DNA from 2 places in the Halobacillus seohaensis genome. Region 2 is predicted to be linked to the other one. Evidence: predicted binding sites of a transcription regulator. Region 2 holds the regulator's gene; the other holds the start of a gene.
The links. The regulator NrdR, encoded in region 2, represses ribonucleotide reductase genes. The targets are predictions, from matches to a motif close to AACACNATATATNGTGTT.

Region 1: ACFQIC_RS01800 (vitamin B12-dependent ribonucleotide reductase) is a predicted target of NrdR. The motif match lies at 4,364-4,381, and genes of this name have one in related genera.

Annotation. Positions count from the first base shown of each region.
Region 1 is NZ_JBHSZV010000004.1:289,966-305,912, reverse strand. Features, by position in the region: gene gcvT (glycine cleavage system aminomethyltransferase GcvT) at 1-855, shown strand, start outside; gene gcvPA (aminomethyl-transferring glycine dehydrogenase subunit GcvPA) at 877-2,226, shown strand; gene gcvPB (aminomethyl-transferring glycine dehydrogenase subunit GcvPB) at 2,219-3,682, shown strand; gene ACFQIC_RS01805 (rhodanese-like domain-containing protein) at 3,714-4,094, opposite strand; gene ACFQIC_RS01800 (vitamin B12-dependent ribonucleotide reductase) at 4,515-7,085, shown strand; gene mntR (transcriptional regulator MntR) at 7,217-7,648, shown strand; gene ACFQIC_RS01790 (patatin-like phospholipase family protein) at 8,201-9,088, shown strand; gene ACFQIC_RS01785 (SA1362 family protein) at 9,109-9,513, opposite strand; gene ACFQIC_RS01780 (YqhR family membrane protein) at 9,946-10,437, shown strand; gene aroQ (type II 3-dehydroquinate dehydratase) at 10,508-10,957, shown strand; gene ACFQIC_RS01770 (M24 family metallopeptidase) at 10,959-12,020, shown strand; gene efp (elongation factor P) at 12,035-12,592, shown strand; gene spoIIIAA (stage III sporulation protein AA) at 13,090-14,067, shown strand; gene spoIIIAB (stage III sporulation protein SpoIIIAB) at 14,012-14,521, shown strand; gene spoIIIAC (stage III sporulation protein AC) at 14,541-14,747, shown strand; gene spoIIIAD (stage III sporulation protein AD) at 14,753-15,151, shown strand; gene spoIIIAE (stage III sporulation protein AE) at 15,167-15,947, shown strand, end outside.
Region 2 is NZ_JBHSZV010000014.1:95,572-111,518, forward strand. Features, by position in the region: gene ACFQIC_RS06760 (hypothetical protein) at 1-97, shown strand, start outside; gene ACFQIC_RS06765 (response regulator transcription factor) at 1,084-1,779, shown strand; gene pnpS (two-component system histidine kinase PnpS) at 1,780-3,534, shown strand; gene polA (DNA polymerase I) at 3,716-6,364, shown strand; gene mutM (DNA-formamidopyrimidine glycosylase) at 6,381-7,205, shown strand; gene ACFQIC_RS06785 (manganese efflux pump) at 7,265-7,864, shown strand; gene coaE (dephospho-CoA kinase) at 7,880-8,491, shown strand; gene ACFQIC_RS06795 (glyceraldehyde-3-phosphate dehydrogenase) at 8,620-9,654, shown strand; gene speD (adenosylmethionine decarboxylase) at 9,893-10,270, shown strand; gene ACFQIC_RS06805 (cytosolic protein) at 10,398-10,775, shown strand; gene nrdR (transcriptional regulator NrdR) at 10,813-11,277, shown strand; gene ACFQIC_RS06815 (replication initiation and membrane attachment family protein) at 11,334-12,665, shown strand; gene dnaI (primosomal protein DnaI) at 12,691-13,623, shown strand; gene ytxC (sporulation protein YtxC) at 13,663-14,577, shown strand; gene thrS (threonine--tRNA ligase) at 14,904-15,947, shown strand, end outside.

The DNA of each region.
Region 1 (15,947 bases), on a different contig from region 2:
AAAGCACAGTATACAATTATGTGTTACGAAAATGGTGGGACGATAGATGATTTAATCGTGTATATGCTAGAAGCGAACAAGTATTTACTCGTCGTAAACGCCGCCAATAGAAATAAGGATGTAACATGGTTACAAAACCATGTAGAAGGACAGGTAACGGTTACGGATGTTTCTGATCAATATGTACAATTGGCTTTACAAGGACCCTATGCAGAAAAAATATTACAACAGTTAACCGACACAGATTTATTTTCAATTAAGTTTTTTCGCTTTGCTCAAGGTGTCGCTTTTAAAGGAGTAGAAGATGAAGCGCTCGTTTCACGTACAGGGTATACAGGCGAAGATGGATTTGAAATTTATTTGCCAAGCCATTCAGGACCCGCATTGTGGCAAGCAATACTTTCTAATGGAGAAAGCTACGGTGTACAGCCGATTGGTCTTGGGGCAAGAGATACGCTGCGTTTTGAAGCAAAGTTAGCACTCTATGGGCAAGAGTTAAGTCCTGATATTTCACCGCTTGAAGCTGGGTTAGGCTTTGCAGTTCAGTTGAAAAAGGGTGCTGATTTTATTGGGAAAAAGGCTTTGCAACTTCAGAAGGAAGAAGGCTTGAAACGAAAACTCGTAGGAGTTGAAATGATAGATAATGGGATTCCTCGAACAGGTTATGAAGTGTTAAACGAATCTGAAGTTATTGGAGTAATTACAACTGGTACACAGTCTCCAACATTAGGAAAAAATGTAGGGCTGGCTCTAATCAAGACAGAGTATACAGAAAAAGGTACAGAAGTACATGTTCAAGTTCGTAAACGTACCTTAAAAGCGAAAGTTGTAGCCACACCGTTCTACAAGCGATAATCGATTGGAGGAAGAAAACTTATGGAATTCCGATACTTACCTATGACGGAACAGGACAAAAAAGATATGCTCTCAACTATTGGGGTACAGTCGACAGAGGAATTATTTGCAGATATTCCTGTAAACGTTCGGTTTAAAGATGACTTAAATATTAAGCCACCCAAAAATGAATATGCATTAACAAAAGAATTGACAGAGCTATCTAACAGAAATGTAAATGCAAAATCACATACAAGCTTTTTAGGTGCGGGGGTTTATGATCACTATATCCCTTCTATCGTTGATCACGTAATTTCTCGTTCAGAATTTTACACCGCTTACACACCTTACCAACCGGAAATATCTCAAGGAGAGTTGCAAGCAATTTTTGAATTTCAAACGATGATTTGTGAATTAACCGGTATGCATGTAGCAAACTCTTCAATGTATGATGGCAGTACTGCACTTGCTGAAGCGGTAAATGTATCAGCTGGTCATACGAAGAAAAAGAAAGTTCTGGTTTCGAAGGCGATTCATCCAGAATCGCTAGCCGTTATTTACTCATATGCTAAAGGTCCAGGTCTTGAAGTAGTTGAGATTGATCATATGGATGGAATGACAGATCTCAAACAATTAGAAAAAGAGATGGATGAGAATACAGCAAGTGTTGTTGTGCAGTACCCGAATTTCTTTGGGCAAATCGAGCCGCTCGATAAGGTGCGAAAAATCGTGGATAAGGGGAAAAAGGCTATGCTTATTGCTTCTAGCAATCCATTAGCTCTAGGTTATTTAACTCCTCCGGGAGAATTTGAAGCTGATATTGTTGTCGGCGATGCTCAAGTATTTGGGATTCCAGCACAATACGGTGGACCGCATTGTGGTTATTTTGCAACAACTAAAAAATTGATGAGAAAAGTACCTGGAAGACTAGTAGGGCAGACGAAAGACGAAGAAGGTCGGCGGGGTTTTGTTTTAACTTTACAAGCAAGAGAGCAACATATACGCCGTGACAAGGCAACGTCCAATATTTGCTCGAACCAGGCATTAAATGCATTGGCATCTTCTGTAGCCATGTCTTCACTCGGAAAGCAAGGTCTTAAGAAAATGTCTTGGATGAATATCCAAAAAACTAATTATATGAAAAAACAATTAAAATTAGCTGGTTTCGAAGTTGCTTTTCAAGGTGCTTTTTTTAACGAACTAGTAGTCAAACTTAACCAAAGTGTGAGTGATGTTAATAGGAAACTTCTTGGTAAAGGAGTTATCGGAGGATATGATTTAAGCAAAGACTTTGAGGACCTTAGGGAACATATGCTTATTGCTGTAACAGAAATACGGACGAAAGATGAAATTGATCATTTCGTAAAGGAAGTGGGGGATATGTGTGGCTGATCAAGACTTTCCATTGATTTTTGAACATAGCCAAGAGAGTCGTACTGGATTCAGTTTACCGGAATTGGACGTACCTGAGGAAGATGTTGATGGGCTTTTAGGAGAAACCCTTGTAAGAAAGACTCCAGCAGAGCTCCCTGAAGTAAGCGAACTCCAAATAATGCGCCATTATACAGCATTATCTACAAGAAATCATGGGGTAGATTCGGGTTTTTATCCTTTAGGTTCTTGTACGATGAAATACAATCCGAAAATGAATGAGGATGTTGCTCGTCTAACAGGATTCAGTCATATTCACCCATTGCAACCAACAGAAACTGTTCAGGGTGCTCTTAGTTTAATGTATGATTTACAAGAAACACTTACTGAAATCACTGGTATGGATACAGTGACACTTCAACCAGCAGCGGGGGCTCATGGGGAATGGACTGGCCTTATGATGATCCGTGCCTATCACGAAGGAAGTGGGGACTATAATCGTACAAAAGTAATCGTACCGGACTCTGCTCATGGTACTAATCCCGCTTCAGCAACAGTAGCGGGATTTGAAGCTGTTACGGTGAAATCGAATGAGAGAGGTCTTGTTGATTTAGAGGATTTGAAACGTGTAGTAGATGATCAAACAGCTGCTCTTATGTTGACAAATCCAAATACATTAGGACTTTTTGAGGAAAATATTGAAGAAATGGCATCAATTATTCACGAAGCGGGTGGTAAGCTTTACTATGATGGGGCGAATTTAAATGCAATTTTAGGTTATGCTCGTCCTGGTGATATGGGCTTTGACGTTGTTCACTTAAATCTTCATAAAACCTTTACTGGTCCACATGGAGGAGGAGGACCAGGTTCAGGACCTGTTGGAGTAACGGCGGAGTTTGAACCCTACTTGCCGAAGCCTATTTTAACGAAGCGAGAAGATATGTTTGTGTTCGAGTACGACCGTCCAAAGTCTATCGGGCGTGTAAAACCTTATTACGGAAACTTTGGTATTAACGTTCGTGCTTATACGTATATTCGTACGATGGGAGCAGAAGGTTTAAAGAAAGTTAGTGAATATGCCGTACTAAATGCAAACTATATGATGCGTCGGTTACAAAAGGAGTATGAACTTCCATTTGATCGTCATTGTAAACATGAGTTTATACTTTCAGGCAAGCGTCAGAAAAAGCTGGGGGTACGTACTTTAGATATAGCCAAACGGTTACTTGACTTCGGATACCATCCACCTACTATCTACTTCCCAATTAATGTAGAAGAGGCCATTATGGCTGAGCCAACAGAAACGGAGTCGAAGGAAACGCTTGACGCATTCGTAGATGCTATGTTGCAAATAGCAGATGAAGCTAAGGCTGATCCTGAAAAGGTACAAGAGGCTCCACATACAACGATTGTTAGTCGTATGGATGAAACGACTGCCGCCAGAAAACCGATCTTACGGTATATCAGGGAAGATTAATAAAAAGACGCTGCTTCAATGCAGCGTCTTTTTACTTCTTCGTTTTAATTTTCCCTGTCCATTTTTTAAAGCCGCCTTGAAGTTGATTTAAGTCAGAATATCCTTTTTTATTAAGCATAAGTGCAGCTCTCGAGGAGCGCGTTCCACTTTGGCAATAAAGATAAACAGGCTTGTCTTTTCGAATCTCAACTAAACGATTTTTCATTTGTGAAAGCGGAATATTACGAGATCCTAGAATATGGCCACCGTCAAACTCCTTTGGCTCGCGTACATCTATAAGTTGAGCTTTTCTATATCCTTGCCTAAATTCATCTTCAGATAGTGTTGTTAATACTTTTCTAGCCTTCATAAATCGGAAGATACCAAAGCCGACTAAGAAGACAATTGCTCCTATTAAAATCCAAAGTTCCATTCTATATACCCCCTCTTCCCCTATCTATTATATGAGGGAATCTATCTTATTTCAAAGTTTTTTTACCTTGGCGATAGAAATAAAAAATTGTCGGATTTCAAATAGTGTGGTAATCTCCGAAATTGTGGGTTTTATGTTTTCGATAAAATTTGCAAGTTATAAAAAAAGTAGTTCAACTAACAGACAACCTCAATTTCTTTAAATATCTCCGTTTCACTTTATATTTTGGACGATTCGTTAATTGACAAAGTTCTACAAGGTTGTTCAAAAACACAATATATGGAGGGATTTAAAATATCGAGTACAATATATTGATTAATTTTTCTCGAATGTGGTATGTTACTTATATATTAATTCAATATGGAGTTTTAAGACATGCCCCCAAGGAAGCATGGAAGAAGGGAGAGATTTTGCATGCAAATGGCACCCACGAGCAGTGATGCTAATGCAAAAATTAATGTGGAACGGTTGAATGAGGATATACGCAAATTTAATCAAGTCCATGAAATAACACCAAACATGTATGTGACTCACACCGGCGTATCACGCCTAGTGATGTTAGATAGGTATGCATTTAAAGATACAGAGAAATTCACCTTAGCAGAAGGAGACTTTGTCGTCTTAACCGTCAAAGATGATCCCAAATTTCCAGCACGAGGATTTGGATTTATTCAATCACTCGACTGGCAAAAACACAAAGCCGTGGTAAAGGTTGAACCTGAATTCGTTAACGTGCTAGATAGTGAAGAAGAACGCGAAACTGGATTAATTACAAGAAATTTAGACACCATAGATAAGCCTCTGGAAGTTTATTATGAGCAAATCGCATTAAGGAATGCTACAGGGTTAGCTGAAGTAGAGGCAGATGAAAAGAAGAAACAAGAAAGCTTCGATCAATTTTATAAGGAACTCTCGAACCTAAACTTCATCCCTGCAGGTAGAGTGCTTTATGGTGCTGGTTCAAATACAGATGTTACTTATTTTAACTGTTATGTAATGCCATATATCCAAGATTCTAGGGAAGGAATCTCAGACCACCGAAAACAGGTTATGGAGATTATGTCACGTGGTGGCGGTGTAGGTACCAACGGATCTACGTTAAGACCTCGTAATACCCTTGCTCGAGGAGTGAATGGAAAATCATCAGGCTCTGTATCCTGGTTAGACGATATTGCTAAGTTGACTCATTTAGTTGAGCAAGGTGGGTCAAGACGTGGTGCACAAATGATTATGTTAGCCGACTGGCATCCAGACATTGTAGAGTTTATCATTTCGAAAATGCAAAACCCGCGGATTCTGCGCTTCCTTATTGAAAATACAGAAGATGAACATATTAAGGAATTGGCGAAAGAAAAATTAAAATTCAAGCCATTATCAGAAATCGAAAAAGAGTTATATCAAAGTGTCGTAAATTATAAATCAATGCCGGGTCTTGGAGGTTTTACAGAAAAGAGCATACAGGAAGCTGAAGAGAAGCTGAGCACAGGCGGAACGTATACAGTAAATAATCCTGAGTTTCTTACGGGGGCTAACATTTCAGTTTGTCTTACAAAAGACTTTATGGATGCTGTAGAAAATGATCAGGATTATAACTTAAGATTTCCAGATGTAGAATCATACACAAAAGAGGAAATGGCAACTTATAATGATGAGTGGCAATCTAGTGGGGATGTTCGTGAATGGGAAGCGAAAGGTTTCGCTGTCAAAACTTACCGAACCGTTCAAGCAACTGAATTGTGGAAACTCATTAGTATTTGTGCGACGTACTCAGCTGAACCTGGTATATTCTTTATCGACAACGCTAACGATGAGACAAATGCAAGTGCCTACGGACAAAAGGTTGTAGCAACGAACCCATGTGGTGAGCAGCCTTTAGCACCTTATAGTGTTTGTAATCTCGCAGCAGTTAACCTGGCAGCAGTTGCAGATAAAGAAGCTAAAAAAGTGGATTTTGAAAAATTGAGAAATACTGTAGCAACAGGAGTGCGCATGCAAGATAATGTGATAGATGCTACTCCTTATTTTCTTGAAGAAAATAAAAAGCAAGCTTTAGGAGAACGACGAGTTGGTTTAGGAGTCATGGGGTTGCATGATTTACTCATCTATTGTGAGACAGAATATGGATCAGATGAAGGGAATCAACTCGTTGATGAAATCTTTGAAGTGATTGCCACTACTGCCTATCGTGAGTCAGTTGCATTGGCTGAAGAGAAAGGGAGTTTTCCTTTCCTTATAGGACAAACTGACGAAGAGACGATGCAGTTGAGAGAAAATTTTGTAAATACTGGATATATGAAAGGTATGCCTGAGGACGTGAGGCAAGGGGTACTTAAAAACGGTATCCGTAACTCTCACTTACTAACCGTAGCACCAACTGGTAGTACAGGGACTATGGTAGGGGTCAGTACTGGTCTAGAACCTTATTTCTCTTTTTCTTATTACAGAAGTGGACGATTAGGTAAGTTCATTGAAGTGAAAGCTGATATTGTTCAGGAATACTTGGACAAGCATCCTGAACAAGATCCAGATCATCTTCCGGAATGGTTTATCACTGCTATGACCATGTCACCAGAAGCTCACGCAGATACCCAATGTGTGATCCAGCGATGGGTCGATAGTTCGATCTCGAAAACTGTTAACGCGCCGAAAGGTTATTCTGTAGAACAAGTAGAGAAAGTGTATCAAAGACTTTACAACGGTGGAGCTAAAGGTGGAACCGTTTATGTTGATGGCAGCCGAGACAGTCAAGTACTCACTCTAAAAGCAGAAGAAAATGCATTTGATGGAGAACAAACTGAGCTAGAATTTGAGGACGATAAGAAACCTCATGTTGTACTCATGGACACAGTTCACGAATTAGATAAAACAAATGTAACGATTGGATCCGAAGTAGGAGACACGTGCCCAGTCTGTAGACAGGGTACGGTTGAAGATATAGGTGGATGTAATACATGCACCAATTGTAATGCCCAGTTAAAGTGTGGACTATAAAGATTGAACGAAGGCGCTTGTATTATTCAAGCGCCTTTACTCTTGGAGAAACTTCCTTGTTTTCAAAGAGAAACTAGTGTATCATTTTTATGAAACGACCTACTGAACATAAGCTATATTGGGGGTTTAACATGCCAACGCCAAGTATGGAAGACTATATCGAGCAAATCTACATATTAATAGAAGATAAAGGCTATGCACGCGTCTCTGATATAGCGGAGAACTTGCAAGTACACCCATCTTCCGTGACAAAAATGGTTCAAAAATTGGATCGTGATCAATATTTGAATTATGAAAAGTACCGTGGACTTATTTTAACACCAAAAGGGAAGAAAGTAGGAAAACGTCTTGTATATCGACACGAATTGCTTGAACAATTTCTCGAACTTATTGGGGTAGATGCTGACAAAATTTATGAAGATGTGGAAGGAATCGAACATCACCTAAGCTGGAATTCAATTGATCGTATCGGTGATCTCGTCCAATATTTTGAAGAAAACGCTAGCCGTGTAAACGAACTTAGAGTTGTTCAACAAAAAAATGAAGAACAAAATAACGAATAATAAAAAGACGTAAAGATATTAATAAGTAAGTTTCGTTAATAACATCAAAAATAAAGACCAAATCGCATAATGATAAGTAGTTCGGTTTTGGAGTGCAAAATTGCAATTTGTGCCCTTAATTGAACTACTTTTTTATATGAAGTTGCAGGCTAAATTGTAAGGCTAATTGCAATTAAAATCGCACAACTAATTGTTGAAGACTCGATTCCGAGATAATGGTATGGAGAAAGGAGCGGTGGGCGCTTTCCGTGGGCGTGTGCTGATCCTCCTCAGGCTGGCCGCCTTCGGGTTCTCACCTACCCCGCGTATCCCATAGGAGATCCCCCCTTCCATGAGAATGAGGACGTAATAAGAAGGGGTCACAGGAAATGCTCCGTAACCGCTTGGGGCATTATCGGTATACATTTCCTCCATTCTTCACGGATAGCTTAAAATGCTTAGCTGCATCTGTATAAATCTCCCCCCTTTCAAATTACGAATGTACGTTTTTTTATTATGGGAAGTTCTTATCTGTAATAATCTCTCTTATATATATAACATGGGGGGATGTGCGTGAAGATTGATGGCGTTTTCTCTGGCGGAGGAGTAAAGGCATTAGCATTCATTGGTGCCTTGGAAGTTCTTGAGGAGAACCAGTATCAATTTCAAAGGGTAGCTGGTACCTCGGCAGGAGCAATGGTTGCATGTCTAGTCGCTGCTGGATATACCTCTAAAGAGTTAAAGGTGATCCTTGATGAACTATCTTTTGAAACATTAATAGATGAACCTGTCAGTGACAAAGTATTTCCTTTTTCAAAATGGTTATTCCTTTATTATCGGATGGGTTTGTATAAAGGTAATCATTTAGAAAAGATACTGGACAAATGGCTTAGCAAAAAAGGTATTCGTACATTTGCCCAGCTACCAGAGGGTAGTTTGAAAGTGGTTTGTTCAGATCTCACATTAGGGAAAATGGTAGTTATACCTGATGACTTAAAAGAGACTTATGGTATAGACCCTCGAACATTTTCTGTCGCTAAAGCGGCACGTATAAGTGCCAGCTTACCTTATTTTTTTAGACCTGTTAAACTTTATGGGAAAAATGGAAAGTCCTTACTTGTGGATGGTGGTGTATTAAGTAATTTTCCTATTTGGCTTTTCGAAAATGATGATGGTAGACGAACGAGACCTATTGTAGGAATGCAGTTAAGTGATCCACCTGATCAGTTACCGGAAAGGAACATTAAAAATGCTATCCAGATGTTTCAAGCGTTATTTCAGACAATGAAACAAGCTCACGATGCTCGATATGTCTCAACAACGAAGAGTAGAGATATTATTTTCATTCCTGTAAAAGATGTAGAAACTACGGATTTTTATTTGAGTAAAAAACAGAAAGAGTTTCTGTTAGATATAGGAAGGCAGCGAGCTCTTCAGTTCCTAAAAAGATGGTCAAAATAAAAAAAAGGTCGAGCATTCTTTTAAAAGGATGCTCGATCTTTTTTGCTGTTTTTATTTCCTTGAATGACTCGTAAGTTAGGAGAATTTTTTCGCTTGTTTTTCTTCGAATTAAATGGAGATGGATTTTTAGAAGAAGTAGAATCTTTTGTTTTAACTGCTTTGACTGTGTTTGTTGGTTTGTATTTTTGTTTGGATTGTTTGACGGCTTGTTTGTACTTCTTCATTTCTTTTCCGTTTGTAGGTGCACTGGTGCGATGCCGAAGAAAGAAAAAGTAGATTGCTCCATAGATTAAGGCGGCAAACCCAATCATCATAATGATAGATGAAAGGAAGCTGGAAGTGTTCGTGAACATTTGAACTCCAACATAGAAAATAGCAAGGGTGATTAGTGTGTAGATGATTGGAGTTATCCATTTTCTAGACATGATTGTTTCCTCCTTCAAATGAATTCACTTTAAAGTTGACCTTCCTATTATGTGTATACCACTTTCTTAACCACTCTTATCATTTTATTAGAACTTTTTTTCACTAGGTTAAGGTCTAGATAAAAGAAAAGATGTAACTTAATATAATCTGGTGGAATTCCACAATTGGTTCTTATTAATTATTTCCTAATTAACTAGAATTATTCAACACTCATTTATCTTCCTTAGAAGAACCCTTCATAGGGCCAAGGAATCTACATAATTATTTTAAGTCCATTCTATAATACTCGGGAATGTGTAAGTATACTTACTAATCAACTATTTGCTCTTCCTTTTATTTTACAGCAAAAATAAAAATTTCACTACCTTTTTAAAAGATCTGAGTGGATGAAAAGTGTAAAGTTTGGAAAAAATAAAGCTGAGGTGATTATAATGGCAGATGAAGTTAAGGATCAAAGTAAAAAAGAACCACCACAAAGCGTACTTGCAAAATCATTAACAGTGGGCTTTGTTGCAGGGATATTATGGAGCGCGCTAGGAGCTATTTCCTACTATTTTCATTTCTCTGAAGTATCCGCTGCTTCCTTCATTTTTAGATCTTTTTGGCAAACAAGTTGGACTGGTTCCTTTTTAGGAGAAGCACTAGCGGTTCTTATCGTTGGTCTTTTATCGATTTTTGTATCACTAGTTTATTATATCCTTTTGAAACAATGGAATGGTATTTGGCCAGGATTTGGACTTGGGGTGGCTTTGTTCGGTGTGTTATTTTTTTTATTGAATCCAATTTTTGGAGCAGTTCCTCACTGGAATGAATTATCAAGTAATTCACTGGTGACGAATTTTTGCTTATTTATCTTGTACGGGGTTTTTATAGGATACTCTATTTCCTTCGAGTCTCATGAATACAATCAGCGAGCTAAGTGATGATATGCTCATAGTATGATAAAATGAAATAGACTATTCATTTTGATTCCAGTAAGGTGGTTGATAATCTGTGAAACGTTTGCTTTTACTTAATGGACCTAATTTAAATAATTTAGGTAACAGGGAGCCGGAGACATATGGCAGTGCTACATTGGCTGATGTTGAAAGTATGGTTCAGGAAGTGGTCTTAAGCCATAATTATGAACTAGAGCATTTTCAGTCAAATCATGAAGGGGAACTTATTGATCGTCTGCAACAAGCGGAAGGGAATATTGCAGGGGTTATTTTTAACCCAGCAGCCTATACTCATACTAGTGTTGCCCTTCGAGATGCGATTGCTGCGATCACTCCACCTGTAGTGGAGGTTCACATCTCCAATGTACACAAAAGGGAGGAGTTTCGTCACTATTCCATGTTGGCGCCAGTATGTATGGGGCAAGTTGTGGGTTTTGGAATTGACGGGTATCGAATAGCAACCTTAGGATTAATCCAAAAGATAGAAAGTGAAGGGGGAGCGTAAGATGACGAAACTATCAACTTTGCGTCAAGCTATTATAGATAAAGAACTAGATGGACTACTTATTATGAGTGATAAAAACCGTCGGTATATTGCTAATTTTACAGGGTCTTCGGGTGCTTTACTCATTACAGAGGATGATGCCCTGTTTATTACTGATTTTCGATATACAGAACAAGCTGCGGAGCAGGCAGACGGATTTCAGATCATCGAACATAAATCACCGTTGCATGAAGAAGTAGCCTCACAGGTGAATAAGTTAGGCTTAAGTCAAATAGGGTTTGAAAAAGACCATCTTACATACGGGGAATACGATTTATATCGCCAACATTTTAATGCAGAGCTAGTGCCTACTTCAGGACTTGTAGAAAAACTGCGCTTGATTAAGACGGAAGAGGAGCTTACTATATTAAAGGATGCTACGAAAATAGCTGATGATGCTTTTCAACATATATTAAGCTACATAAAGCCTGGAGTTAAAGAAATAGATGTTTCGAATGAGCTGGAATTTTTCATGAGAAAACAGGGAGCTACATCATCTAGTTTTGATATTATTGTAGCATCAGGTTACCGTTCTGCTTTACCACATGGTGTGGCTTCAGATAAAGAAATTCAATCTGGTGAATTAGTAACTCTAGACTTTGGAGCTCTCTATAAAGGTTACTGTTCAGACATCACAAGAACAATTGCTGTAGGAGAAATTAGTGATGAATTAAAAGAAATCTATGACACAGTGTTGCAAGCACAGCTAATAGGAATGGAAGGTTTAAAAGCTGGTATAACAGGGAAAGAGGCAGATGCTTTAACTCGTGATCATATTAAAGAACAAGGTTACGGTAAATATTTCGGACACTCGACGGGTCATGGTATTGGTTTAGATGTCCATGAGGGACCAGGGCTATCCTTTCGATCTGATCTAGTTTTAGAAGCTGGTATGGTTGTTACTGTAGAGCCAGGTATCTATGTTCCAAAGGTAGGCGGTTGTCGTATTGAGGATGACACTGTCATTACAGCGAGTGGTAACGAGAGATTAAGCCATTCAACGAAAGAACTACTAACGTTATAATAGGAGGGAATATTTTGATTTCAGTAAATGATTTTAAAACAGGACTAACAATAGAAGTAGAAGGTAGCATTTGGCAGGTGATGGATTTTCAACATGTTAAACCAGGTAAAGGGGCAGCTTTTGTGCGTTCAAAGCTGCGTAACTTGCGTAGTGGAAATATTCAAGAAAAGACTTTCCGTGCAGGAGAGAAGGTAGAAAAAGCACATATTGAAAATCGGAAAATGCAATATTTATATACTTCTGGAGATATGCACGCGTTCATGGACACAGAAACGTATGAACAAGTGGAAATACCTACAGATCAAATATCTGATCAACTGAAATACTTGAAGGAAAACATGGAAGTTCAAATTCAATCCTACCAGGCTGAAACCATCGGAGTTGAGCTTCCGAAGAACGTAGAATTAAAAGTGACTGAAACTGAACCAGGTATAAAGGGAGATACGGCCAGTGGTGGAACGAAGTCAGCTACTCTTGAAACTGGCTTAAATGTTCAAGTTCCGTTTTTCATCAATGAAGGAGAATTACTTTTAATTAGTACTTCTGACGGGAAATACGTTTCTCGCGCATAGATTATTTTTAAAAAGAGTACCTCATCTAGTGTAAGTAGTTCCGTTTCGGTGGAGAAACATGCAAAATAGCATACTGATTAGCAGACCAAATCGTATATGATTTGGTCTCTTATTTTTTACTGATAATTCAAATAACATAATGACAATAGCTAGATAAGTTGTTAAAAATCGGGTGTAATAGCGTGTTTATTTGAAGTGTAGGAACTTACCTGGTGAGTATGCCTACCATCCGCGATTCTTCGATGAAAAGCAATGGAACCGCTATTCTTTTATTACACAATCTGGGGCTTTAGTTTAACAAGAAAATATAAACAAAAACGCTTGGGCATTAAAAATCCAAGCGTTTTTGTTTGTTATTTCACTTGTTATTTTAGAGTTCTCCACAGTATCGGAACTACTTACATCTAGGGTTGCTCTTTTTTCTCTATTAGCAACAGTCATAACTCTACGGACAAGACATACATATAGGGTAAAGCATCTAAAGGAGTTTTGGTTGAATGGAGGAGATTATTCGTCTATTTCCAGTACCTTACCATCCCACACTAAAACAGAAAATTAATTGGGATATCATTCAGGAAATCCGACTTCGTGTAAACAAACGTTTAGAGATACTAGATACGAGGGGCGTTACTTATATTTCGAACACAAAACTAAGTCAGTTAGATCTATCATTTGTACTTAATCAAGTTAGTCAATTTTCGGTTTATAAGTTTAAAGAAGAAATGAAAGAAGGTTTTATTACAATAGAAGGAGGTCATCGTGTTGGATTGGCTGGTAAGGCAAATGTCCATCAAAATGTTATAGAAACATTGAAGAATATAACGTTTATGAACATAAGGATTGCTCGTTCAACGATAGAAAGTGGAAAACGAGCCCTTTCCTATTTATATAGGAAGGATGAATGGTTGAATACACTCATTATTGGTCCTCCTCATTCAGGAAAGACAACAATTTTACGTAACTTTGCTAAGTGGATTGGATCTGGAACGACGTTTACGTCTGCATCGAAAGTGGCTGTTGTCGATGAAAGGTCTGAGATCGCCGCATGTCACGAAGGTATACCTCAATTAGATGTAGGAGAACGGACGGATGTAATGGATGCTTGTCCTAAGGCTGTAGGAATGATGATGATGATTCGATCCATGTCTCCAGAGGTGATGGTTGTTGATGAAATAGGGGATTTGGATGATGCACTAGCTGTAAAAGAAGCTGTTCATACGGGTGTGAAAGTTATTTGTAGTGTTCATGGGACAAACCGTGAAACGATTTCCAAACGTAATGCTGTTCAGGAACTGATAGAAAGTGAAGCGTTTGATCGTTTCATCATTCTTGAAAGACTTTCAGTACGTGCAAACGCGGTTATAGAAATATTGGATGGACAAGGAAATGAATTGGTTCGTTTAAATGGGGAGGGAGACCATGGAGTGGTTCGGAGCCCTAATAGTACTACTCGCTACCACATGGATCGGGTTTGATATCGCTGCAAAATTTAAAAAGCGGCCAAGTCAAATTAGACAATGGAAAAGTGCTTTACAAATGATTGAGGCAGAGATGGTCTATAGTCAGTCGTCACTATGGGAAGTATGCGAAAAGTTATCGAATGTGCTGCCTCCTCCTATTTGCTACTTCTTTTCTAATCTCGTTAAGGAAAAGGCAGCTTGTACTGATTTCAGTTCCTTATGGACAGCAGAATTAAGAAAACAATGGTTTTGGAATGCTATGAATAAAAGCGATTTAGATATATTGATTCAATTTGGAAGTACATTAGGACAGCACGACCTTACACAGCAGCAAAAACAAATTAAATTAACCTCTCATCACCTAGATTTGCAACTTAATGAGGCAATTGAAGTTTCTAGTAAACATCAGCGCGTAGCTAGAGGCGCTGGAGTGTTGAGTGGTCTACTAGTGGTTTTACTACTTATATGATAAGGGGGAGGGGACGTTTTTGTTTCAAGACGCATCCATCCTATTTCAAATTGCTGGGATCGGTATTATTGTAGCGATGTTTCATAGTATTTTGAAACAAATGGGGAAAGAAGAAATTGCTCAAGTTGTTACTCTAACAGGTTTTATTATAGTCTTGTTCATCGTTTTACAGCGACTCGCTGATTTATTTCAACAAATCAAATCTGTATTTTTATACCAAGGATAACCATTATGGACATTATACAAATTGTTTCTCTTGGATTGGTTGCTACCTTTTTAATAATTTTATTGAAAGAACAACATTCATCAATAGCCTACTTGCTCCTGCTTTTTACCGTGATATTAATTTTTCTAGCCGTGTTAGATCATATTCGATATATTTTTTCGCTCCTTCAATATATGGCTCAACAAGCGCAGGTTGAGTCTGTGTATTTTAAAACCATTTTAAAAATCATAGGTATAGCTTATATTACAGAGTTTGGAGCTCAACTTATTCGAGATGCAGGGTTAAATGCATTAGCTTCCAAAGTGGAGCTTGCTGGCAAACTATTTATCTTAATGTTAGCCATACCTATAATTACAGCCTTAATTGAAACGATCTTGGATTTTATACCTGGAGCGACAGGTTAAGGATAGAGGTATGTGATGAAACTTATAATTGTCTTCTGTTGCCTATTAGTAGGAAGTTTCCTTGTCCCAATTGTTAGTTCTGCTTCTACAACTAATGATGAGGTTGGATCATTAATGGAGCACGTTTCAACAGAAGAATTGGAGCAAAACTATCAACAGTTACATGATCAATATGGAGAATATTTGCCTTCGGTTTCACTTGGTGATTTTAGTGAATGGAGTGAACAAGAGACAACACCATCAGGATGGCTTTCGGGAATTATGACTTTTCTGTTTCACGAGCTGTTATCAAATGGTCGATTACTAGGGAGTTTACTATTTTTAACATTATTTAGTACTTTGCTTCAAGCTATGCAATCGTCTTTTGAAAATACTGTAGTTAGCCGCATTGCTTATATGGTGATCTATTTAGTGTTAATTGGACTAGCTTTAGAAAGTTTTGGACAAGTCATCGAATACACGCTTGGAGCTATTAATCAAATGAGCAGCTTTATGATTGGTCTTCTCCCGCTACTTCTTGGAATTATGGCCTCATTTAGTCATCTAATGTCGATCTCTTTCTTTCACCCTATCATCGTTGCTTTAGTCCAATCGAGCGGTCTACTTGTTAAATACATTTTGATTCCTTTATTCGCTTCTTCCGCTCTTTTACTCATTGTTGGATCTCTGAATGAAAGTTTCAAGGTAGATCAATTAGCCGAATTACTTCGTAAAACTGGTTTAGCTATCATGGGGGTATATTTAACACTCTTCCTAGGAGTGATTTCTGTACAAGGTACGGTGACGGCAGTACAAG
Region 2 (15,947 bases):
ACTCGCTTTCCATGGGCATGTGGCGAGCTTCCTCGGGCTATCGCCGATCATGTTCATCCCAGCTCTTACGCCTTATAAGGACGAAGGCTACATCTAGTTCATCAATCCTATCAGGCGTTATCCAGCTCCAGCGCCTAGCGGCTAGTGAAACTTCCCTCGCTTCTGTACGATAAGTCAACATCGAATCACGATGTTCTTCGTGTTTCCTTTATCTCCGACAGCTCAGTCCAGTCCATACGCCGCTGACCAAGGCGCCTCCGCTTTTAAAGGTGGAGTCTCGCGATTTCCCGGACCTCCTTGCCATTGTGAGGCAGACGGAAACCTCAGTAATTGGTTCTTCAAATTGTAGGCTATTCATAGATGGGAGTTTGCAACTGCACACTTGTTCCATATGGTGTAGCGAACACAGAAGACGACTCATGGCAGTAGGGCCGTTCATTAAAAGCAAAGGATGGGTGGCTAGGAAACGGGGGGATTCCCAAGCCCCCCATTCGATGTGTGAGAAACGAATCCCTTTCCCAGAAGGACTATCTACCACTATCAGTGTTCTATTGCAATGAACCTCTCTATATCAAGGATTTTAATAGGATAGCCCGCTAACAAGATTTGCATGCAAACTTAGGAATGGCTGCCTTTTCTTGAAGTGGTATCGAGACACTTATAAGGCAAAGGGGCGGAGGGAAAGCGAGCCGTTTCCCGCAGCCCCTACATTCACACAAACATCTCGAATTCAAGTCTTCAACAATACGGCTTCGTTAGTTTAATTGTAATCGTCCACAATTTCTCTATATATTTTAACATAAATCCCAATATTCCTTTTGCCATATAGCATGGGGGAGACGTTTCCCGTTACCCTTCCTCTGTCTTTACTAACGGAACCATTTTTTAAACTCTTTATCCAACAAGACTGCTCGATTATCGAATAAACTTCTTCCTGAATTCGGCAACTATCACCATGAACGTTTAACATAGTCTTATTTTTAAAATGTTATTTTTCTGTAAAAATTGTAAAGAGACGTGCTAATCTGTAAACTTCGATGTATGATGAAAATATACATAAAAGTTCATTGAGGGAGGATTATCGTGAAACAGAGAATTTTGATAGTAGATGATGAAGAATCAATAGTAACCTTGTTAAAATATAATATTGACCAAGCTGGATTCGATAGTGATGTGGCTTATACTGGAAGTTCAGCATTAGAGAAAGCTTCTACTACGACTTATGACTTGATCGTATTAGATGTTATGCTTCCTGAAATAGATGGGATGGAAGTTTGTAAACAATTACGTCAAAAGCAGGTGCAAACTCCAATCTTAATGTTAACTGCTAAAGATGATGAATTTGATAAGGTTCTTGGTTTAGAACTTGGAGCAGATGATTACTTAACGAAGCCATTTAGCCCGAGAGAAGTGATTGCAAGAATTAAGGCTATCCTCAGGCGTCTCGTTCGAGAACCCGCAGAAGAAACCATGCAAAAGATACAAGTAGCTGATTTAATTATTTATCCTGAACAGTACGAAGCCACAATCAAAGGTGAAGCACTAACCTTTACCCCTAAGGAGTTTGAGTTGCTTTACTATTTAGGGCGAAATATTGGACGTGTTCTATCGAGAGATCAATTACTTAGCAAAGTGTGGAATTATGATTTCGCAGGAGATACCCGTATCGTTGATGTGCATGTAAGCCATTTAAGAGAGAAAATTGAACCTGATACAAAAAAACCTGTATACATTAAAACGATTCGTGGACTTGGTTACAAAATGGAGGTTCCAAAGTAAATGTGGTCTAACACGAGACCTTTATTAACTTACACGGTATTGGTTGTTATCGTAATGGTTAGTTTGGGAATTTTATTAGCTCAATTAACACGAGGTTATTTTATTAATATTTTTGAAGAAAGGATTTCTATAGAAAGTGAGTATTTTGTGACGTCTATAGAAAACTTTTTGAAAGAAGATGATGTGACGAAGGAGTCTCTTAATGAATATAGTGAGGAATTAAATACGAGTATGATATTTCTTTCGGAAAATTTCGAAGTTATTATTGATACGGTAGGGGCGACTGAGCAGTTTTCCGATGAAGATAAACAGATGATTATTAACGTTGTCCGTAATAACGACCGCGAAATGGGTGAAGGGAAATTGTTAGATAATGTGTTCTATTATCCTACCTCCCAAACGATAGGCGATATTTCTGGAACACTTGTGCTTATCTCACCTGTAGAGTCTTTGTCAAATATAACAAAAAATATATGGTTAATTATTGGATTGACCTTATTACTAGGTCTTGTTGCTATTTTTCTTATAGGCTTTAATGTATTTTCTAAGTACATACGCCCGATCCGTTCAGCTTCAGAAGTAGCTAATGAATTGGCGATGGGAAACTACAAAGCTCGTACTTATGAAAGTCATTTTGGAGAGGCTGGTCAATTAAGTCAATCCATTAATATTCTAGCTAGAAACCTTCAAGAAATGACAAGTTCTAAAGGAATGCAGGAGAATCAGCTAGAAGCTGTAATTAATAATATGGGAAGCGGACTTATCCTTATTGATGAAAAAGGTTATATTCTTCTTGTGAATCGGGCTTTCTTAGATAGTTTTGGTGGGGAAAAGCTGGAGTATGTCGGATACCTTTATCATGATGCAATCCCTTATACTGTCATTCATGAGACGATCCAAAGCATTTATTTGTTTGAAGAAACGATAACTGAAGACTTTGTCATGCCAGTTCATATAGATCAAAAACATTTAGAGGTTACTGGCGCTCCTATTTTTAGTGAAGGTAATAAGTGGAAAGGGATTGTTCTCGTTTTCCATGACATTACAAATATGAAGAAGCTAGAGCAAATGCGGAAAGATTTTGTAGCGAATGTGTCCCATGAATTAAAGACTCCGGTTACATCGATTCGGGGATTTTCTGAAACGCTGCTGGATGGAGCCATGAAAGATGAAGCTATGCTTGAACAATTTCTTCAAATTATTTTAAAAGAAAGTGGAAGACTCCAATCACTTATTTTAGATTTATTAGAGTTATCGAAGGTAGAAAGAGAGGACTTTCACTTAGCGGTTGAGAGCATAAACATCCAACAGTTGTTGGATGATCTTTTACCGATCGTCGAGCATCAGGTAAAAGAAAAAAATATATCGATGCATAGTCATATTCAAGGTGAAACGATTGTGGAAGGAGATTCGAGCCGCCTAAAGCAAGTATTCATTAACTTAATAACCAACGCTGTGCATTATACTGGAGAAAATGGGTTAATTGATTTGACATTTGAGGATTATCATGACCATGTCATCATAAGTATTCAAGATAATGGGGTCGGGATACCTGAAGAGGAAATTCCACGTATCTTTGAACGGTTTTATAGAGTAGATAAGGCGAGAAGTCGTAATTCAGGTGGAACGGGGCTTGGGTTAGCTATTGTTAAACATATTATTGAAGCACACCATGGATCTATCCAAGTTGAAAGTGATGTTGACGTAGGGACAATCTTTCATGTCAAACTTTTTAAAAAGTTTACAAAGGATTAATAAAAATATAAAAATTTAATAACGTTTCATTGTTATGCTATTTTTGAAACCCTTTCATCCAAGGTGTTTTCTCTTTTGGGCAGAAGCTTCCCTCGCTTCTGCTCTTTTTTGTAGATTTTTTCTTCTTTTATTGGAACATGGTAGAATAAAGGCAGTTAAGTTTTAAAGAGGAGCTGAAAAAATGGCTGAAAAAGTAGTTTTAATAGATGGAAATAGTATTGCTTATCGAGCGTTCTTTGCTTTGCCTTTATTAAATAACGATAAAGGGGTTTATACCAATGCGGTCTATGGTTTTACTACAATGTTATTGAAAATATTGGAGGAAGATAATCCTGATCGATTACTTGTAGCGTTTGATGCAGGAAAGACAACTTTCCGTCATGAAACTTATTCCGAATACAAAGGAGGGAGACAAAAGACTCCCTCTGAACTTTCGGAACAATTCCCTATCTTAAAGGAATTGCTTGATGCATTTGGGATTACGTATTATCAGCTAGATCAATTTGAAGCAGATGATATTATTGGTACCCTAGCCACTCAAGCTGAAAGCGAGAATTTTGATGTGAAAGTTATTTCTGGAGACAAAGATTTGCTTCAGCTAGTTTCAGATCGAATCAAAGTTAGCCTTACCAAAAAAGGAATTACAAATGTGGATACATATGATCCTTCATTTATGGAAGAGAAGATGGGCGTACGACCGGATCAGATTATTGATTTAAAAGCCCTTATGGGAGATAGCTCTGATAACATTCCAGGTGTTCCGGGAGTTGGTGAGAAAACTGCGGTTAAATTACTGAATCAATTTGATAAGTTAGATTGTGTCTATGAAAGCCTTTCTGAAGTAAGTGGCAAAAAACTTAAAGAAAAGTTAGAAACTAATAAAGAAGATGCCTTCATGAGCAAACAGCTTGTTACAATTGAGCGAGCAGCTCCTATTCAAATCGGGTTAAATGATATTCTTTATAAAGGGTATGAGAGTCAAAAAGTTGCGGCGATTTTCAGAGACCTGGGCTTTCAATCATTAATTAATAGAGTATCCTCTGATCAAGAAGGTTCAGATGAAAATTCTACACCTGAAGAGTGGGACGCGATTAATGTGGAAGTCATTCATGAAGTCAACAAAGATATGTTTACTGGTGAAGAAGCGGTCGTTGTAGAAATGCTGCACGAAAACTATCATCTGTCGCCAATTGTGGGGATTTCGATTGTGAATGCTGATCATCATTTTTTTATAACGATTGAGGATGCTGAAAAATCAATCGTATTTAAGGAATGGGCAGAAGATCCATCGATGCAGAAATGGGTATTTGATGCTAAGCGAACGTTAGTAGCATTAAAGCGTCATGAAATCTTGATAAAGGGAATATCATTTGACCTGTTGTTAGCCTCTTACTTAATTAATACATCTGAAAACAATCACGATGTACCTTCGATTAGTCACAGGATGAATGAGAGAGCGGTTCAATATGACGAGGAAATTTATGGCAAAGGTGCTAAGTTAAAGGTCCCTGAGTCTGAAAAAGTGCTGCATGAGCATGTTGCTAGAAAAGCATTGGTTCTTTATCATTTAAAGGAACCGATGGAGAATCAATTAAAAGATAATGAACAGTTTAAATTATATCAGGAATTAGAAATGCCTTTAGCTTTAATTTTAGGAGAAATGGAACATCGTGGAGTACAGGTTGATATTGATCGTTTAGAAAATATGGGCAGTGAGTTAGAGGGTAGATTAGCGGAAATCAAATCCGAAATTTTTGAGCTTGCTGGAGAAGAATTTAATCTAAACTCCCCTAAACAACTAGGACCGATATTGTTTGAAAAACTTGAACTTCCGGTCATTAAAAAAACGAAGACAGGTTATTCAACATCTGCAGACGTATTAGAGCAGATACAAGACCAACATGAGATCATTGCTAAAATATTACTTTATCGTCAGCTTGGTAAACTTCAATCAACGTATATAGAGGGCTTATTAAAAGTAGCTAATAAGAATACAAGTAAGATCCATACCCGTTTTAATCAGGCACTAACACAAACGGGACGCTTGAGTTCAATAGAGCCTAACCTGCAAAACATTCCAATCCGTTTAGAAGAAGGGAGAAAGATTCGAGAGGCTTTTATTCCATCGAAGAAAGATTGGGTAATGTTTGCTAGTGACTATTCACAAATTGAACTTCGAGTACTTGCTCATATTGCACAGGATGAAAAATTAATGAATGCATTTAAAGAAGGTAAGGATATCCACACTCAGACAGCAAGCGAAGTTTTTGATGTTGCAGGGAGTGAGGTAACTTCTGAGATGCGTAGACATGCAAAGGCTGTAAACTTTGGTATTGTATACGGAATTAGTGATTTTGGATTGTCCCAGAGCCTTGGAATTTCAAGAAAAGAAGCTAAACAATTTATTGAGAAATATTTGGACAGCTATCCAGGTGTTAAAACTTATATGGAGGAATCTGTTCGTGAAGCTAAAAGACTTGGCTATGTAACGACGTTTATGAATCGTAGAAGGTATTTGCCTGAGATTACAAGCCGTAACTTTAACCAACGAAGTTTTGCAGAGAGGACAGCAATGAACACTCCTATTCAAGGAAGCGCGGCTGATATTATTAAACAAGCAATGATTGATTTAGATCATCGGTTGAAAGAAGAAAATTTAGAAGCACGTATGCTCCTTCAGGTTCATGATGAATTAATTTTAGAAGCTCCAAAAGAAGAAATTGATCAATTAAAAGAGGTCGTTTCAGAAGTTATGGAGCAGACGGTTGAGTTGGATGTACCGTTAGAAGTGGACTATTCTTATGGACCAACTTGGTACGATGCAAAGTGAGTGAGGAGAAGTAAGTATGCCTGAATTACCGGAAGTAGAGACTGTAAGGCAAACGTTAAAACAATTGATTATCAATAAAGAAGTTCAAGAAGTTTCGATTTATTGGAATAATATTATTAAACAGCCGAGAGATCCCGATGACTTTCGAGCATGGGTTCAAGGACAGACTATTCGGGACATTAATCGAAAAGGAAAGTTTCTTATATTTGAAATGGATCACATCGATATGGTTTCCCATCTTCGGATGGAGGGGAAGTTTGGCGTGTACGATTCATCGGTTCCTAAGCCTAAACATACCCATGTCATCTTTCACTTTACTGATGGCTCAGAATTACGCTATGATGATGTGCGTAAATTTGGAACGATGCATTTATTCGAGAAGGGTCATCAATGGCAAAATAAACCATTGAATCAACTAGGACCTGATCCCTTTGATCCTGATTTCACAGCCAACTATTTTTATCGAGCCTTACAAAAGACCTCGCGCAATATTAAAGCTGTACTGCTTGATCAAAGCGTAGTAGCTGGGTTAGGAAATATTTATGTTGATGAAGCCTTGTATCGTGCTAGGATTCATCCGGAGAGAATAGCTAATCAACTTACTTTTGAAGAAGCGCGCGGAGTTCGTGATGCTAGTACGGAAACCATTATTGAAGCAGTTAAGCAAGGTGGTACAACCATTCGATCTTACTTAAATGGTCAAGGTGAAATGGGGATGTTTCAACAGCAACTTCGAGTTTATGGAAAAGAGGGGACAGATTGTCATGGATGCGGTAATGCGATTCTTAAATTAAAAGTCAGTGGTCGAGGAACTCATGTATGTCCTAACTGCCAGCAGTAACACATAATGGTTATTTGCCCATATACTATCTCACATTGAAAATTTCAGAGGTGAGTTAGATGGGGACCATACTATTTACGCTATTATTTGTAATTGCTGTTAGCATGGATAGCTTTGGTATTGGTTGTATGATCGGATTGAAGCAGATACATTTGTCATTAAAAGGAATTTTCGGGATTGCGATTTTATCGGGGTTGTGTTTTTTAGGCTCGGCTAGTATTGGTTACATTCTACTGCCATTTGTAGAAGCTGAACTTTTTGAAAGGATTGGTGCATTGGCTTTTATTGGTTTAGGTCTCTTTTTTATATGGTCAAACACAAGACATCCTGTTCAAGATGACTCTGATCCCATATGGATGCAACCAACACGTGTATTACAATCTCCCGAAGCGGCAGATGTGGACCATTCAGGTGGCATTAAGGGAAAAGAGGTCTTGCTTCTAGGAATTGCTCTTTCTCTTGATACTATAGGAGCAGGTATAAGTGGGGTATTTATAGGGATTCCTCCATTTTATACAGCAGGCCTTATTGTACTTATGACCAGTCTTATGCTTTATGGAGGACTGAAAAGTGGAGCGAAGTTAAGTAAGCAGGTTGACTACTTCTCAGCATTACCCGGGCTCTTACTTATCATCATAGGACTAATCAAACTTTTATAAGAAGGGATGAATAGGATGGGAGTAGTTATCGGACTTACAGGGAGTATTGCTACTGGTAAAAGTACAATATCCCAAATGTTTCAATCGTTCGACATTCCTGTAGTAGATGCAGACATTATTTCAAGAGAAGTCGTTGAGATTGGAAAGCCTGCCTATCATCAAATTGTTGAATGTTTTGGGGAAGAGATTTTGAATGAGGATCGTACATTGAATCGAAAAAGGTTAGGGCAAGTTATTTTTAAAGATCCAAAAAAACGTAAATATTTAAATGATATTGTCCATCCCCAAGTACGAATAGAGATACTTCGGCAAAGGGACGAGTATGTAAAGCGAGGCGTGAAGGCAGTTGTTCTAGATATCCCCTTGCTGTTTGAAAGTCAACTCGCTCACTATGTTGACCGGACTTTAGTCGTTTATGTTGACGAAGAAACTCAATTAAAAAGGCTTAAGAACCGTGATGAATCATCGGAAGAAGAAGCGCGTGATCGTATACAAGCACAAATTACAATTAGTAAAAAAGCAAAAATGGCTGATGAAATCATTGATAATACAGGGACAGTTAAAGAAAGCTTTCAACAATTACAACAGATACTGGTTAATTGGCATGTCCTAAATGAACCTGATTGAGTGAACACTCTGTCAGGTTTTTATTTTTCAAAATAAATGCTAAACAAACTCACACAAACGCTTTCAATGTGTTATACTATTTTTGAAAAAATAATTTAAAGTATAACACATACGGGAGGCCTGGCTTTATGGAGAAAACAAGAGTAGCAATTAACGGTATGGGGAGAATTGGGAGAATGGTCTTCAGAAAAGCAGTCTTAGATGATTCGATTGAGCTTGTAGCTATTAATGCGAGTTATCCCGCAGAAACAATTTCTCATATGTTAAAGTATGATAGTATCCATGGACGTTTTGATGGTGAAATTGAGGCAACTGCTAATGGAATCTTAATAAATGGAGATAAAATACAATTATGCTCTGAGAGGGATCCTTTACAACTTCCTTGGAATGAGTTGAATATTGATATTGTAATTGAAGCTACTGGTAAATTTAGGACACAAGAAGAAGCATCTCTTCATCTACAATCTGGTGCTAAAAAAGTTATCATAACTGCTCCGGGTAAATCTGTAGATGCAACGATTGTCATGGGAGTCAACGAAGAGGTTTACGATCCAAATGAACATGATGTGATTTCCAATGCGTCATGTACTACGAATTGCCTAGCACCAGTAGTGAAAGTGTTAGAAGATCAGTTTGGTATAGAAAATGGACTTATGACGACCGTTCATGCTTTTACAAACGATCAAAAGAATTTAGATAACCCTCATAAAGACTTACGCCGAGCAAGAGGGTGTACACAATCGATTATCCCGACTTCTACAGGAGCTGCTAGAGCACTTGGGGAAGTTATACCTTCTTTACACGGAAAGCTAAATGGGGTTGCTCTAAGAGTGCCTACGCCAAATGTATCACTAGTCGATTTAGTAGTGGATTTAAAGACGGCTGTTACAGAAAAAGAAGTAAATGAAGCTTTTTGGAATAATAGTAAAGAGAGAATGAAGGGGATTCTTGAGTATAATGAGGAGCCGTTAGTGTCTATTGATTATACGACTTCACCCGCTTCCGCAATTATTGATGGTTTATCTACGCAAGTTATGGGGGAAAGAAAAGTGAAAGTTTTAGCTTGGTACGACAATGAGTGGGGGTACTCTTGCCGGGTAGTTGACTTGGCGAAGCATGTTGGAAATTTATTGAAAAATGAAAAAGCGGCAAAGGTATCTTAAATATTAGCCGATTTTTTCATTGTATTTTATAATAGAAAGTATCCATCCTTTTAAACTTGAAATGTTTCTTGCAAAAATGGGATAAACCGTATATACTTTTTTTGACCTTCTGAATTCTGTTCATTTCATGTCTGCTCAAAGGGTTAGGACCTCTCAGGACTAACTTTCCCCCGTGGTAGTACATGTCTGTATATTTAGAAGAGACATTAGTCACTGTACAAAAGGGGGATCCTTTAAAATGGATACAATGGGAAGACATGTAATAGCTGAATTGTGGGATTGTAATGAGGATAAACTAAATGATATGAATTATATTGAACAAGTTTTTGTAGATGCTGCATTAAAAGCGGGGGCCGAAATTAGGGAAGTTGCTTTTCATAAATTTGCTCCTCATGGAGTGAGTGGGGTAGTTATTATTTCAGAATCGCACTTAACAATCCATAGCTTCCCAGAACATGGTTACGCAAGTATTGATGTGTACACATGTGGGGACCGAATTGACCCTAATGTTGCTGCACAATTTATTGTAGACGCTCTAGAGGCTGGCAGAAATGAAACGGTCGAAGTACCAAGAGGAATGGGACCTGTAGAAGTTGAACAGTCAAGGGCTTTATAATATAAAAAAACACACAGATGTCTGTGTGTTTTTTTATATTATAAGTACTAGATGCTTAGCTTTTCTTTTTATCAAAACGTGTTAAAATAAAAACAGATCATGTCGAATTTTTGTAAGGGGTTATGTCGTGAAAGGTTTTATTTCTAAATATATTAGCACTCATTCTGAAACAAGTGAAGACCATAAAGACTCGTTCCTTAAAACGCAATATTACAAAGCAAAACGAGATGAAATATTCCATGCAGTAGAAGAAATGTTTCCTTCTCCTTCTGAAATTGTAGCAGTTTCTAAAGAAAGAGGAGAAATAACGATAAAGTACAAAGGAAGTAGAAAAGCCTTTATTGTAGCAACTATTATTATGGTTCGTCCTTTTCAAACGGCAGTGGACTTCTCAGTAACTACGGATTCTGGAGGTCCAATTGATTTTGGTTTTAGTAGAAAGTTAATTATAAACAGTTATGAGAAATTGGATCATCAATTTTCCAAGGTTGATCAAGCCAAATGATATACTGAAGATATGAAAAAATGTGGAGATGATTGTTTTGAAGTGTCCAAATTGTCACTATAAAAGCACCCGTGTACTAGACTCAAGGCCCATAGAGGATGGGCATGCGATCAGACGTAGACGGGAGTGCGAAAAGTGCGATTTTCGTTATACTACATTTGAACGTGTAGAAGAAGTTCCTCTCATTGTTGTTAAAAAAGAAGGCACCCGGGAAGAGTTTAGTCGAGAAAAACTAATGCGGGGGCTTATTCGAGCATGCGAAAAGCGTCCGGTTGCTGTAGAAGAACTCGAAGGAGTTACTCAAGATATTGAGAAAGAACTTCGTAATCGTGGTGTTTCTGAAGTACAAAGTAAGGATATAGGGGAAATGATCATGGGAAGGCTTTCCACTATTGATGAGGTCGCTTATGTTCGATTTGCATCTGTTTATAGACAGTTCAAAGATATTAATGTATTTATTGATGAATTAAAAGAATTAATTAAACATGAAGATAAAGGATGAGCCCCAATGGCTCATTTTCTTTTTTCAATATAAATTAAAGAAAGGGGGCGAATCATTTGGATTCCTCTATCGGTAAGTTACTCCCTGTTGACGGGTTTAGATTAACAAAAACAGGAGTAACACCCAAAAATGAACATTGGTCCTTAACTCACCTGTATCAACCTGTAGTTGGTCAATTGGCTATTTCTCTTTATCAATTTCTATGTAACGAATATGATACAAGTGAACACAACCATCTTCAGACACATCATATGTTAATGACATTCCTTTCAACTCCTCTTGATAAGATTTATGAAGCGAGACAAAAGCTCGAGTCAATTGGATTGTTATGCACATTTGTAAAAGAAAATGAAGATAGAGTTTATTTATATGAAATTCGTCCGCCTTTCTCAGCTGAAGAATTTCTTAGAGATACTTTTCTTTCCTTGCTTCTTCAACATGAAATTGGAGCGGATAAGCTTAAACTTTTACAAAAGAGGTTTATCAAGCAACAGGTTTCGACTGAAGGATATGAAGAGGTAACGGTATCTTTTGATCACATGTTCCATAAAGGTCTTCCTTCTTCGTTCACTCAAGAAAAACCAGTTGATCAATCGAATCGTGAAACTAATAAAACGAACAAGGGACCTGTTTTTTTAGAACATCGTATCGATTTTGAATGGTTGCACGGGGCACTTAAACAGCGTATGTACCCAGCTAATAAGATATTATCTGGTGACAATCGCAAACTGATTCTCCAACTTGCAGCTCTTTATAATCTAACTTCTATAGAAATAGAACGTGCCCTTACGTGGGCTATTGATGATGAAAATGAGCTGAATTTGGAAGAATTTAAAGCTGCCTGCCATGATTTCATGAGAAAAGAAACAAAGAAGGCTGACCAGGTTATCAATCAACGTGAAAAGCTAGCTAGTACTACGAATGAATCTAGTAGTAAAGAGGATCAATTCGTGCAATTGTTAGAACAAATATCCCCACAAGAATTATTAGAAGACCTTTCTAGTGGAAATCAAGCAGCAGACCAAGACGTCCGAATGATAAGAGATGTGATGACTGAACAAGGCTTATCTCCAGGAGTTATGAACGTTCTCGTCCACTACGTACTGTTAAAAACAGATATGAAGCTTTCCAAATCTTATTTAGAAAAGATTGCAAGTCACTGGGCTAGAAAGAATGTAACAACTGTTCGCCAAGCTATGAATTTAGCTAAAGCGGAACATCAGAAGTATCAGCAATGGGGCCAACAAAAGAATACTTATAAAAAGAAAAGTACAGAGGTCATCCCAGAATGGTTTAAAAAACAGGATCAAAAAAGGGAACAAGAAGAGACTTCCTCAGTTGATACATCTAATTTGGAAGAAAGAATACGGAATCTGTCTAAAAAGTAATGAAATGTAAGGGGGGCAACCCGAATTGGAACCGATTCAAAAGTCTTTAAAACGATGGATGAAGAATCACAAACAATTTCAACAGCGCTTGGATCATATGAAACGGGAAGTATTGCAAGATGATGACGTGAAAGCTCTAATTTCGGCTCATCCTTCGTTAACCAAGGAAGCCATAGAAAAGCAGTTGATAAAGTTTTATGAATATCAATCACAGTCCAAGAATTGCGAGAAATGTCCTTCTAGAGAAGCATGCATTAACATCTTGCAAGGTTATACACCAGAAGCGAAAGTAGAAGGTACGGAATTGAAGCTAACTTACAATAAATGCTATCGAGAGATCAACCATGAACAAAAAAGAAAGCAAGAATCCTTGGTAAGTAGCTTGCATATGCCAAGAGAAATTCTGGAGGCAAGGCTCGAACGGTTAGACTTAAAAGATACAGATCGAGGAGCGGCTGTTGAAAAGACGATTCAGTACCTTGAGGGAATTAAGGAAGAACTTCCAGGTAAGGGTCTTTATTTTCATGGACCTTTTGGTGTCGGGAAAACGTATTTCCTAGGAGTTATTGCTAATGAATTAAGCAAGAAAAATATTTCATCGATGCTTATTTATATGCCGGAATTTGTACGTGAAATGAAGGCATCAATTAAAGACGATTCCATGAACAGTAAGGTGGATGCATTTAAGAAATCACCCGTCCTACTGTTGGATGATATTGGTGCGGAGTCTCAGTCAGCCTGGTTTAGAGATGAAATTTTAGGGTCCATTCTACAATATAGAATGATGGAAAGACTTCCGGTGTTTTTTACTTCAAACTACAGCTTGAAAGAGCTGGAAAAAGTATTAATGACAAGTAATCGTGGGGATGTTGATCAAGTTAAAGCCCAGCGTATAACAGAGCGTATTCGTCAATTAAGTGAAATCGTAACGGTAGAAGGAAGAAACCGACGAGGTTAAAGCGATAGGCTTTACGCATGTTTTTCTCACACTTCACATATGTATAAAGTACAAGATGCTTTAAGACCATTTATCAAGGATAGGTGTTCAATAAAAAGCTTTACACGTAGTGGTGAGGAGGAAGTGATGTTGGTTTGTGTGCAATTTTCTAAACGGAAAGAAGCATTTACATTTTATCAATCTCTTTTTGACACCTGTTCGAGACAGGAGTTGTACGGGGAAATAAAAGAGGAAAAAAATAAGTGGAATGTTTACATTAATCAGGATCTAGATGTTTCGTTTTCAGAGATAAGCCAAGCTATACTAGAAATTATGTATAGCCGCAAACTTCATGGATGGATGGAGGGGATGCTTCGACATCGCTTTTACTATGACGATCCAAAAGAAATAGAACGGGTGATCCAGCTCTCTTCGAAGTTAAAAGAAAATCCACCAGATGGAATCTATCTTCCCCCTGTCGATTTAGAAGTTGAACGATTTGTGAGAAAGAAAGTTCTAGAATATTCATTTGCTGACTTTGATGAGCTTTCTGCAGCTTGTTTGGAGTATATTTATCATGATTTGCTGGAATTTACAGGGAAATTATTGGATGAATATAAATTAGAAGAGGCTCACCAGATGATGGTTGATTCTTGGAGACGTCGGGTGAAAAGTAAAGAGAGCTCCGTTCCGCTATTGCATGTTCTATATGAGGAAAAGATCAGGTATTTTTTCCCTGAAGGTAATGAGGTTGGACGAGCAGAGTTTGTTTGTTATTTAAAATCTCATCCTGATCCAATGATTCAAGGTCTACCCGAAGATTTAGGGATATTGCCTGCACTTATTTATTCACCAGATGAATTGATGATCTACTCTGATCAACAAGGAGAAGCTAAACTGGAACTTTTAATGAATATTTTTGAAGAAAAAGCAGTTTGGAAGCCTTTGTCGTTTTTTCCTTTTCTTAAAGCTTGATTTCTTTGTTGAATCTCGCTATAATACCTACATATTCAATAATTGGCTTAGATGAGGACGAAAACATAAAGTGACGCTTGATTAGAGAGAGGAGCCATCGGCTGAAAGCTTCTTCCTGACGACTTGGATGTTTACCACCTCGGAGCACTGTTTGTGAAAGGTAACTAGTAATAGACAGCGTTGGTCCGCGTTAAGGATGAATGAAGCCGCAATGTGAATTGTGGGAATGTATGGGTGGAACCGCGAGTGATAACGCTCGTCCCTTAGCTAACAAAGCTAGGGGACGAGCGTTTTTATTTTTATATATTAAAAAGGAGTGATCCAAGATGTCAGACGTAATAAACATTAAATTTCCTGATGGAAATAATAAAGAATTTTCAAACGGCGCTACAGGTGAAGAAATTGCACAATCCATTTCTCCGGGCTTAAGAAAACAAGCGTTAGCGATTAAGTTGGATGGAGTACCTTATGATCTTAGAAGGCCGATTGAACAAGATGGAGAGATTGAAATTTTAACTTATAAAAATTCTGAGGGGTTGGAAGTGCTTCGTCATTCAACTGCTCATTTGATGGCACAAGCGATTAAACGTCTTTACGGGGAAGTTAAGCTAGGTGTAGGCCCTGTCATCGAGAACGGATTTTATTACGACATTGATTTAGATGTCTCTCTTACTCCTGAAGATCTTCCTAAAATCGAAAAGGAAATGCAGCGAATCGTTGATGAAAATTTAGAAGTTGAGCGTATTGAATTATCTAGGGAAGAGGCTATTAATAAATACAAAGAGGTTGGGGACGACTTAAAGGTCGAACTAATTGAAGACATCCCTGAAGGACAAACGCTTACTATTTATAAGCAGGGTGAATTTTTTGATTTATGTCGTGGCGTCCATGTACCCCAAACGAGCAAGATTAAAATATTTAAACTTCTCAACATATCAGGTGCGTATTGGCGTGGAAACAGTGACAATAAAATGCTACAAAGAATTTATGGGACAGCTTTTGAAAAGCAACCTCAATTAGATGAGTACTTGCATATGCTTGAGGAAGCTAAGGAACGTGACCACCGCAAGCTAGGTAAGGAATTAGGGCTCTTTACAGTCAATCAAAAAGTGGGACAAGGACTTCCACTCTGGCTTCCAAAAGGGGCTACAATCCGTCGGAACATCGAGCGTTATATTGTCGATACGGAAGAGCGCTTAGGATATGATCATGTGTATACTCCTGTTTTAGGAAGTGTTGACCTCTATAAAACAAGTGGACATTGGGACCACTATAAAGATGATATGTTCCCAACTCTTGAAATGGACAATGAAGATTTAGTTCTTCGGCCAATGAACTGTCCACATCATATGATGGTTTATAAAAATGAG